Regions from separate parts of the Streptomyces sp. NPDC040545 genome, predicted to be linked through region 3. Evidence: riboswitches for the same ligand, from Rfam matches in the RefSeq annotation. Region 3 holds a riboswitch; each other region holds the start of a gene.
The links. A riboswitch is a leader RNA that binds a small molecule or an ion and turns the genes downstream of it on or off. The one in region 3 is predicted to bind cobalamin.
Positions count from the first base shown of each region.

Region 1: it holds a riboswitch for cobalamin, as region 3 does, so the genes downstream of both, metE (5-methyltetrahydropteroyltriglutamate--homocysteine S-methyltransferase) here and ACZ573_RS22195 (cobalamin biosynthesis protein) in region 3, are expected to answer to the same signal.
Region 2: it holds a riboswitch for cobalamin, as region 3 does, so the genes downstream of both, ACZ573_RS09380 (CoA-acylating methylmalonate-semialdehyde dehydrogenase) here and ACZ573_RS22195 (cobalamin biosynthesis protein) in region 3, are expected to answer to the same signal.

Region 1 is NZ_JBVIWA010000021.1:140,797-143,899, forward strand. It holds gene ACZ573_RS31590 (hypothetical protein) at 1-82, opposite strand, end outside; cobalamin riboswitch at 311-539, shown strand; gene metE (5-methyltetrahydropteroyltriglutamate--homocysteine S-methyltransferase) at 720-3,035, shown strand; gene ACZ573_RS31600 (TetR/AcrR family transcriptional regulator) at 3,032-3,103, opposite strand, start outside.
Region 2 is NZ_JBVIWA010000003.1:288,235-291,337, forward strand. It holds gene ACZ573_RS09375 (short-chain fatty acyl-CoA regulator family protein) at 1-878, shown strand, start outside; cobalamin riboswitch at 993-1,163, shown strand; gene ACZ573_RS09380 (CoA-acylating methylmalonate-semialdehyde dehydrogenase) at 1,368-2,867, shown strand; gene ACZ573_RS09385 (acyl-CoA dehydrogenase family protein) at 2,864-3,103, shown strand, end outside.
Region 3 is NZ_JBVIWA010000011.1:210,145-213,247, forward strand. It holds gene ACZ573_RS22190 (cobyric acid synthase) at 1-482, opposite strand, end outside; gene ACZ573_RS22195 (cobalamin biosynthesis protein) at 479-1,441, opposite strand; cobalamin riboswitch at 1,478-1,632, opposite strand; gene ACZ573_RS22200 (hypothetical protein) at 1,767-1,988, opposite strand; gene ACZ573_RS22205 (inorganic phosphate transporter) at 2,020-3,103, opposite strand, start outside.

The DNA.
Region 1 (3,103 bases), on a different contig from region 3:
CACAGGCGGTGAGGCCGCCGCAGGCCAGCACGGACACCAGGGCGGCGCGTACGACGAGGGCAGCCCTCGGGCGGGCGCTCATCGGGGAACCCATACTTCCTCGGTCTTCCGGTGGTCATCGAGTGATCTCGTTGCAGAGAGCTGCAACGTACTGCGCCGACCGGGCAGTTCGATCCGGTAAACGGACATGAGGGACACAACTCGCGCCTCAGTGACGCAATTCACTCAATGGCTGGATTTTGACCCCGTGGGTCTCACACCCCGCCATCCGGATGCCGGACAACTCCGCGCGCCGGCGGGGAACGCCGTCTACTCTGGCCGGGCAGCTGGTTCGCCCCGTCCGCCAGGCGGGATGCGTCGTAAGAGGGAACCCGGTGGGAATCCGGGACTGCCCCGCAGCGGTGAGCGGGAACGACCGCCGTCATACGCACTGGGCCCGGACGGGTCTGGGAAGCGACGGCCAGTAGGAGTCTCGTACGGCATCCGTACGACGAGACGTGCCCGCGAGTCCGAAGACCTGCCCGTTGCCCGTACGCGACCGATCGCGCACGGAAATCCCGGTGACCTCGTGGGCGGGTCGGCGACACATCAGGCGGACGACCGCGGACGCGTGCAGCTGCACGCACCCGTACCCGGTCGGGATCCGCCCGGTTCGTCATCCCTTCGCGCCCTCGGCCCCTCACCGGGTCCACAGGAGAACGCTCGCGAAGGAGAGTTCCGTGACCCGCACGACCCCCGCCGCAGGACGGCCCACCGTGGCCACCGTGTACGGCTACCCCCGACAGGGCCAGAACCGTGAACTGAAGAAGTCCGTCGAGGGCTACTGGAAGGGCCGCGTCACCGCCGACGCCCTCCGGGAGACCGCCCGCGACCTGCGCCGCACCAACTGGCAGCAGCTCGCCGACGCCGGCATCACCGAGGTGCCGACCGGTGACTTCTCGTACTACGACCACGTGCTCGACACCAGCGTGATGGTCGGCGCCGTCCCCGAGCGGCACCGCGCCGCCGTCGCGGCCGACCCGCTCGACGGGTACTTCGCGATGGCACGCGGTACCCAGGAGGTGGCACCGCTGGAGATGACCAAGTGGTTCGACACCAACTACCACTACCTGGTGCCCGAACTCGGCCCCGACACCGTCTTCACCGCCGACTCCACCCAGCAGGTCGCCCAGCTGGAGGAAGCGCTCGGGCTGGGCCACACCCCCCGCCCGGTCCTGGTCGGCCCCGTCACCTACCTGCTGCTGGCCAAGCCCGCCCCCGCAGTCGCCGCCGGCTTCGACCCGCTGGCCCTGCTCGACCGGCTCCTGCCCGTCTACGCCCAGGTCCTGGCCGACCTGCGCGCCGCCGGAGCCGAGTGGGTGCAACTGGACGAGCCCGCCCTGGTGCAGGACCGCACCCCGGCCGAACTGAACGCCACCGCCCGCGCGTACCGGGAGCTCGGCGGCCTGACCGACCGGCCCAGGCTGCTCGTCGCCTCCTACTTCGACCGGCTCGGCGAAGCCCTGCCCGTCCTGGCCAAGGCACCCGTCGAAGGTCTCGCCCTGGACTTCACCGAGGCCGCGGCCGCGAACCTCGACGACCTCGCCGCCGTCGGAGGCCTGCCCGGCAAGCGCCTCGTCGCCGGTGTCGTGGGCGGCCGTAACATCTGGATCAACGACTACGAGAAGTCCCTCGCCACCCTGGGAACCCTCCTCGGGCTCGCCGGCCGGGTGGACGTGGCCACCTCCTGCTCCCTGCTCCACGTGCCGCTGGACGCCACCGCCGAACGGGACATCGACCCGCAGGTCCGCCGCTGGCTCGCCTTCGCCCGCCAGAAGACCGCGGAGGTCGCCACCCTGGCCCGGGGCCTGGCCCGCGGCACGGACGCCATCGCCGCCGAACTCGCCTCCAACCGGGCCGACCTGGCCTCCCGCGCCGGCTCGGCCCTCACCCACGATCCGGCGGTTCGGGCCCGCACCGCCGCCGTCACCGACGCCGACGGGCGGCGCGCCCGGTCGTACGCGGAGCGGACCGCCGCCCAGCGGGCGCACCTGGGTCTCCCGCTGCTCCCGACGACCACGATCGGATCGTTCCCGCAGACCACCGAACTGCGCACGGCCCGCGCCGACCTGCGGGCCGGGCGCATCGGCACCGCCGGCTACGAGGACCGCATCCGGGCCGAGATCCGGGAGGTCCTGGCCTTCCAGGAGAAGGCCGGCATCGACGTCCTGGTGCACGGCGAGCCCGAACGCAACGACATGGTCCAGTACTTCGCCGAGCAGCTCACCGGATATCTGGCCACCCAGCACGGCTGGGTCCAGTCCTACGGCACCCGCTACGTCCGTCCGCCCGTCCTGGCCGGCGACATCTCCCGCCCCGACCCGATGACCGTGCACTGGACCACGTACGCCCAGTCGCAGACGTCCAAGCCGGTCAAGGGCATGCTGACCGGCCCCGTCACCATGCTCGCCTGGTCCTTCGTCCGCGACGACCAGCCCCTCGGCGACACCGCCCGCCAGGTGGCGCTGGCCCTGCGCGACGAGGTGGGCGACCTGGAGGCGGCCGGCACCCCGGTCATCCAGGTCGACGAGCCCGCCCTGCGCGAGACCCTCCCGCTGCGGGCCGCCGACCACGCCGCCTACCTCGCCTGGGCCACCGAGTCCTTCCGGCTCACCACCGCCGGAGTCCGCGCGGACACCCAGATCCACACGCACATGTGCTACGCCGAGTTCGGCGACATCGTGGAGGCCATCGAGGACCTCGACGCCGACGTCATCAGCCTGGAAGCCGCTCGTTCCCACATGCAGGTTGCCGGTGAACTGGCAGGCGCCGGCTACCCGCGCGAGGTCGGCCCCGGGGTCTGGGACATCCACTCGCCGCGGATCCCCTCCGTCGCCGAGGCGGCGGCCCTGCTGCGCAAGGGCTTGGGGGCCATCCCGGCGGAGCGGCTGTGGGTCAATCCCGACTGCGGCCTGAAGACCCGGGGCTGGCCGGAGACCCGGGCCTCCCTGGAGAACCTGGTCGAGGCGGCCCGGCAGGTACGCGCCGAGGTCTAGGCCGTCTCTTCCGGACCGTCGTCGCCGACGAGGCCCGCCACATGGTCGGTGATCATGTCGAGGACGTC
Region 2 (3,103 bases), on a different contig from region 3:
CCCGGCGGCTCTCCGGCCGGCACGGGATCCGGACGGCCACGGACTCCGACCGGCTGCACCACTACGACCCCACCGCCCGCGTGCTGCACCTGTCGAACCGGCTCCGGCCGGGGCAGCAGGCGTTCCGGATGGCCACGCAGCTGGCGCTGATCGAGTACGGGGACGAGCTGGACCGGCTGGCCGCCGAGGACTTCCCGCCCGGCTCCCCCGTCCACGCCCTCGCGCGCATCGGCATCGCCAACCACTTCGCGGGCGCGCTCATCCTCCCGTACCGCGCCTTCCACACGGCCGCCGAGGAGTTCCGCTACGACATCGAGCGGCTCACCGACCACTTCGGGATCGGCTACGAGACGGTCTGCCACCGGCTGAGCACCCTGCAGCGGCCCAGGCTGCGCGGGGTTCCCTTCTCCTTCGTCCGGGTGGACCGGGCCGGCAACATGTCCAAGCGGCAGTCGGCGACGGGATTCCACTTCTCCCGCGCGGGCGGCACCTGCCCGCTGTGGAACGTGTACGAGGCCTTCGCCGCGCCCGGCCGCATCCACGTCCAGGTGGCCGCCATGCCCGACGGGCAGCGGTACCTGTGGACCGCCCGGGCCGTCACCCGCCACCGCGGCGGCTGGGGCGAGCCCGGCAAGACCTTCGCGATCGGGCTCGGCTGCGAGATCCGGCACGCCTCGCGGCTCGTGTACGCCGACGGGCTCGACCTCGACAACACGGCGGCCGCCACCCCCATCGGCATGGGCTGCCGCCTCTGCGAACGCCTGGACTGCCCGCAGCGGGCCGTGCCGCCGCTCGGGCGGGCGCTGGCCGTGGACGAGAACAGCAGCACCTTCATCCCGTATCCGGTGACCAGGAACCCGGCCCCGGCACGGGACTGAGCGGGCGTCAGACTTCCGGCGGCAGACGGCTGCCGTCAGGCGGCGGGCGGCGCGGCCGGATGGCGAAGGCGCGCGGCGGCGGCTCTGGACTTACTAGGACGTCCAACTATATGTTCGTGGCACAAGGTCCGCGGTGCAGGGAAGCCGGTGAGAAACCGGCACGGTCCCGCCACTGTGACCGGGGAGTGTGCTGCCATCCACACGCCACTGACGAGGTCTGTCGGGAAGGCGGGCGGCACGCGGGGATCCGGGAGTCAGGATACCGGCCGCGGATGTTCCGTGTTGTCCACGAGGATGGAGCAGACACGCATGGCACCGGTTTGTACCCACGACCCTGGTGATCCGGCGGAGCGCACGCACACGTTCGCGCGCTCGTAGGTCGTCTCTGTCGACCAGTCCCACGACCCTCCCCAGCGGCGCACCCGATCGGGTGCCGTCCGCCGGTCGGCCGTGCCATCCCCGGATCCCACCTGACGAGAGCAGGCACCCATGGTCCGTGAACTCACCCATTTCATCGGCGGCAAGCACACCACCGGATCCTCCGGTCTCTTCACCGACGTGTACGACCCCAACACCGGCACCGTCCAGGCCCGGGTCCCGCTCGCGGGGCGGGCCGACACGGAGGCCGCCATCGCGAACGCCGAGGAGGCGCAGGCCGACTGGGGGCAGTGGAACCCGCAGCGCCGCTCGCGCGTACTGCTGCGCTTCCTCCAGCTGGTCGAGGGCGAACGGGACTCCCTCGCCCGGCTGTTGTCCTCCGAGCACGGCAAGACCGTCGCCGACGCCCACGGCGACCTGCAACGCGGCCTGGAGGTGGTCGAGTTCGCCACCGGTGTCCCGCACCTGCTCAAGGGCGAGTTCACCGACAACGCGGGCACCGGGATCGACGTGCATTCCCTGCGCTCACCGCTGGGCGTGGTCGCCGGGATCACCCCTTTCAACTTCCCCGCGATGATCCCCCTGTGGCAGGCCGCACCCGCCCTGGCCTGCGGCAACTCCTTCATCCTCAAGCCCTCCGAGCGCGACCCCTCCGTACCGCTGCGCCTCGCCGAGCTGTTCCTGGAGGCCGGTCTGCCGCCCGGCGTGCTCAACGTGGTCAACGGCGGCAAGGAGGCCGTTGACACCCTCCTCGAAGACCCGCGCGTGCAGGCCCTCGGCTTCGTCGGCTCCACCCCGGTCGCCGCGCACATCTACGCCACCGCCGCGGCCCACGGCAAGCGCGCCCAGTGCTTCGGCGGCGCCAAGAACCACATGATCGTGATGCCCGACGCCGACCTCGACCAGGCCGTGGAGGCCCTCATCGGCGCCGGCTACGGCTCCGCGGGCGAGCGCTGCATGGCCATTGCCGTCGCCGTACCCGTCGGCGAGGAGACCGCGAACGCCCTCGTGGCCAAGCTGACGGAACGCATCGCCACCCTGCGCGTGGGCCGCTCCGACGACCCCGAGGCCGACTTCGGGCCGCTGGTCAGCCAGGACGCGCTGGACCGGGTGAACCGCTACGTCGGCATCGGAGCCACCGAGGGCGCCGAACTCGTCGTGGACGGGCGCGGGTTCACCCTGCCCGGGCACGAGGACGGCTTCTTCGCCGGAGCGACCCTCTTCGACCGCGTGACCCCGCACATGCGGATCTACCGCGAGGAGATCTTCGGCCCGGTGCTGTCCGTCGTACGGGCCGCCGACTACGAGGAGGCCCTGCGCCTGCCCACCGAGCACCCGTACGGCAACGGCGTCGCGATCTTCACCCGTGACGGAGACACGGCGCGCGACTTCACCCGACGGGTGGGCGCCGGCATGGTCGGCGTCAACGTGCCGATTCCCGTCCCCGTGGCGTACCACACCTTCGGCGGCTGGAAGCGGTCCGGCTTCGGCGACCTGAACCAGCACGGCCCCGACTCGATCCGCTTCTACACCCGCACCAAGACCGTCACCTCGCGCTGGCCCTCCGGGGCCAAGGAGAGCGCGAGCTTCACCATCCCGACGATGGGATGAGCCCGGTGACCCTCACCCTCAGCCCCGATCAGCTCGCCCTCGCCGAGGTCACCCTCGACTTCGCCCAGGAGCAGCTCGGTCCGTACGCCGTCACCTGGGACCAGGACAAGCACTTCCCGCTGGACGTGATCCGCAAGGCGGCGGACCTCGGGCTCGGCGGCGTCTACGTCCGTGAGGAACACGGCGGTTCCGGCCTCGGCCGCAGCGACGGTGTCCTCGTCTTCGAGACCCTCGCC
Region 3 (3,103 bases):
AGGTTGATCTCGGCCGGACTCCCCGCCCCCTCGCAGATCACGGCGTCATACGTGCCCCGCAGCTGCTCCAGGCAGTCCGTGACGATGCCGAGCAGCTGCTCCTGGCGACCGCCGTGCAGCGCCTTTCCGGCGGCCGACCCCCCAGCCCCCCCGAAGAACCCGCGGGCGCTCATCTCGCCCACCGGCTTGCCCAGCAGCACCACCTGGCTGCTGCGGTCACTACCGGGCTTGAGCAGCACCGGGTTCATCAGCGCGGTCGGCTCCACGCGGGCCGCCTGGGCCTGCATGGCCTGGGCGCGCCCGATCTCGGCGCCCTCCAGCGTCACGAAGGAGTTCAGCGACATGTTCTGCGCCTTGAACGGCGCGACCTTCACACCCTGCCGGGCCAGCCAGCGGCAGATGCCCGCCGTGACCACGCTCTTGCCCGCGTCCGACGTGGTGCCCGCGACCAGCAGACCCCCGCCGCGCTTCGCGCCGCTCATCCGCGCCGTCCTCTCCGTGCCGTACGGGAGACCAGCAGCCGGGCGGCCACGCAGGCGCCCAGGGCCAGCCAGGTCACCTGCCGCGACAGCCGTACCGCCCGCTCGATGTCCGCGACCTCCACCGGCCGCCCCGCCCCGCCGTTCAGGACGGCCCGGTGCTCGACCCGGCCGCCGTACGCGAGGGTTCCGCCCAGTCTGACGCCCAGCGCCCCGGCGAAGGAGGCCTCGACGGGTCCGGCGTTCGGGCTCGGGTGCGCGGCGGCGTCCGCGCGCCAGGCCCGTACGGCGCCCCGCCGGTCGGGGCCGGCCAGCACGGCGGCGACCGCCGTCAGCCGGGCCCCCGGCCAGCCGGCCAGGTCGTCGAGCCGGGCGGAGGCCCAGCCGTAGCGCAGGTAGCGGGGGGACTTGTGGCCGACCATCGCGTCCAGGGTGTTCACGGCTCGGAAGGCCAGCAGCCCGGGGACTCCGGCGACGGCGCCCCACACGAGGGCACCGACCACCGCGTCGGAGGTGTTCTCGGCGACGGATTCCACGACGGCGCGGGCCATCTGCTGCCCGTCCAGGGCCTGCGGGTCGCGTCCGCACAGGTGGGGCAGCCGCTCCCGGGCCACCTCGACGTCCCCGGCGGCGAGCGCGCCGCCGATGGCGCGGGCCTCACGGCCCAGGGAGGTGCCGCCCACGACGGCCCAGGTGGCGGCGGCCGTCAGGGCGATACGGACGGCTGCGGGCCGGGAGCGCACGGCTCGGGCGCCCAGCGCTCCGACGGCGGCCGCGCCCCCGGCGCACACCAGGGTGTGCAGGAGGCCCCGGGCGCGGTCGTCGCGCCACAGGGAGCGTTCGACGGCGGCGGCGGCCCGTCCGAAGGCGGCCACGGGGTGCCCTCGGCGCGGATCCCCGAGGATCCGGTCGCCGATCAGGCCCGCCGTGGCGCCGTACGCGAAGACGCGATCGGCACGCATGGTGACAGGTATGTCCTCACTCAGGGTCCGCGCCCTGGTTCGACGTGTCCGGCGGCGAGAGTTCCTGGCTCCCGGGACGCACGCGCGGCGTGCGGTTCCGGTGACAGTGGCGGGACCGCGCCGGATTCGCACCGGACTTCCTCTCCATGCCGCCGTATTGGCTCCGGCAGTCCACCACGCACGCCGAAGGCCCGTCAACTCGCCGTTGACCTGCGGCGCGGCCGGGGCGCGGCAGGAGCGCGGGAGGGGGCGCGGGATGCGAAAAGCTCCCTCCGGGACAAACCCGGAGGGAGCCTTCACGCCCGGTCGGCCGCGGGACGGCGGATCAGGCGACGATCAGGTAGATCCCGTAGCCCACGGCCGCGGCGATGACCGCGAAGCAGGCGTACGCGCCGCTGCGGGCGAGGGTGGCGGTGCCGCCCTGCTCGGTGGCGGTCTCGTGCTTGGACAGGCCCACCAGGCCCAGGGTGAAGAGGGCCACGAGGGCGACGGTCGCGAAGAGGCTGACCCCGAAGACGGAGCCGAGCGCTTCCCAGTCGATCTTCATACTGCGGTTTCCTCTTGTGTCTCTGTCTCGGTCAGACCGCGGCGGCCGGAGCCGCCGGGGTCTGCGTCGCGGCCGGGATGGTGGCCTTGAGGGCTTCGTCCGTCACCTCGGCGGTCGTCGCCGCGGCGGTGGTACCGGCGGCGGCGACGGTCGGCGGGACGGTGACCGCGGCGATCGCTGTGGTGACGACGCCCGGCTCCTCGGCGCGGGCCGGCTCCACCTCGTTGACGTTGTTGTGGTCGACGACCTGGCGGCGCGAGATGAACCAGATGGCCAGGCAGGAGCCGATCAGGAAGAGCGTGACCGCGGCGATGCCGACGTCACCGATGCGCATGACCAGCTCGGCACCGGCCGAGACCAGCGCGGCGGCCGGCAGGGTCAGGCCCCAGGCGATGAACATGCGGGTCGCGGTGGACCAGCGGACCACACCGCCCTTGCGGCCCAGGCCCGCACCCATGACCGCACCCGAGCACGAGTGGGTGGTGGAGAGCGAGAAGCCCAGGTTCGAGGAGGCGAGGATGACGGACGCGGCCGAGGTCTGGGCGGCGAAGCCCTGCTGCGGGTGCAGGTCGGTCAGGCCGCTGCCCATGGTGCGGATGATGCGCCAGCCGCCCAGGTAGGTGCCCATCGCGATGGCCATACCGGCGGAGACGATGACCCAGACTGGCGGGTTCGCGTCGGGCGCGATCGCGCCGCCGGCGATGAGGGCCAGGGTGATGATGCCCATCGTCTTCTGCGCGTCGTTGGTGCCGTGCGCGAGGGAGACGAGACCGGCCGAGGCGATCTGACCGGCGCGGTAACCCTTGGCGGAGGTCTTCTCGCCGACCTTGTCACCCAGCTTGTAGGTGAGCTTGGCGGCCAGGTAGGCGGCGATGCCGGCCACCAGCGGGGCGGCGATCGCGGGGATGAGGACCTTGGTCACGACGACGCTGCCGTTGACCGCGCCGATGCCGGCGGACGCGACCGCGGCACCGATCAGGCCGCCCATCAGGGCGTGCGAGGAGCTGGAGGGGAGACCGACCAGCCAGGTGACGAGGTTCCAGAGGATCGCTCCGACCAGGGCGGCGAAGATCACCTCTGGCTGGATGCCCTCCTCGTTGACCAGTCCCTTGGAG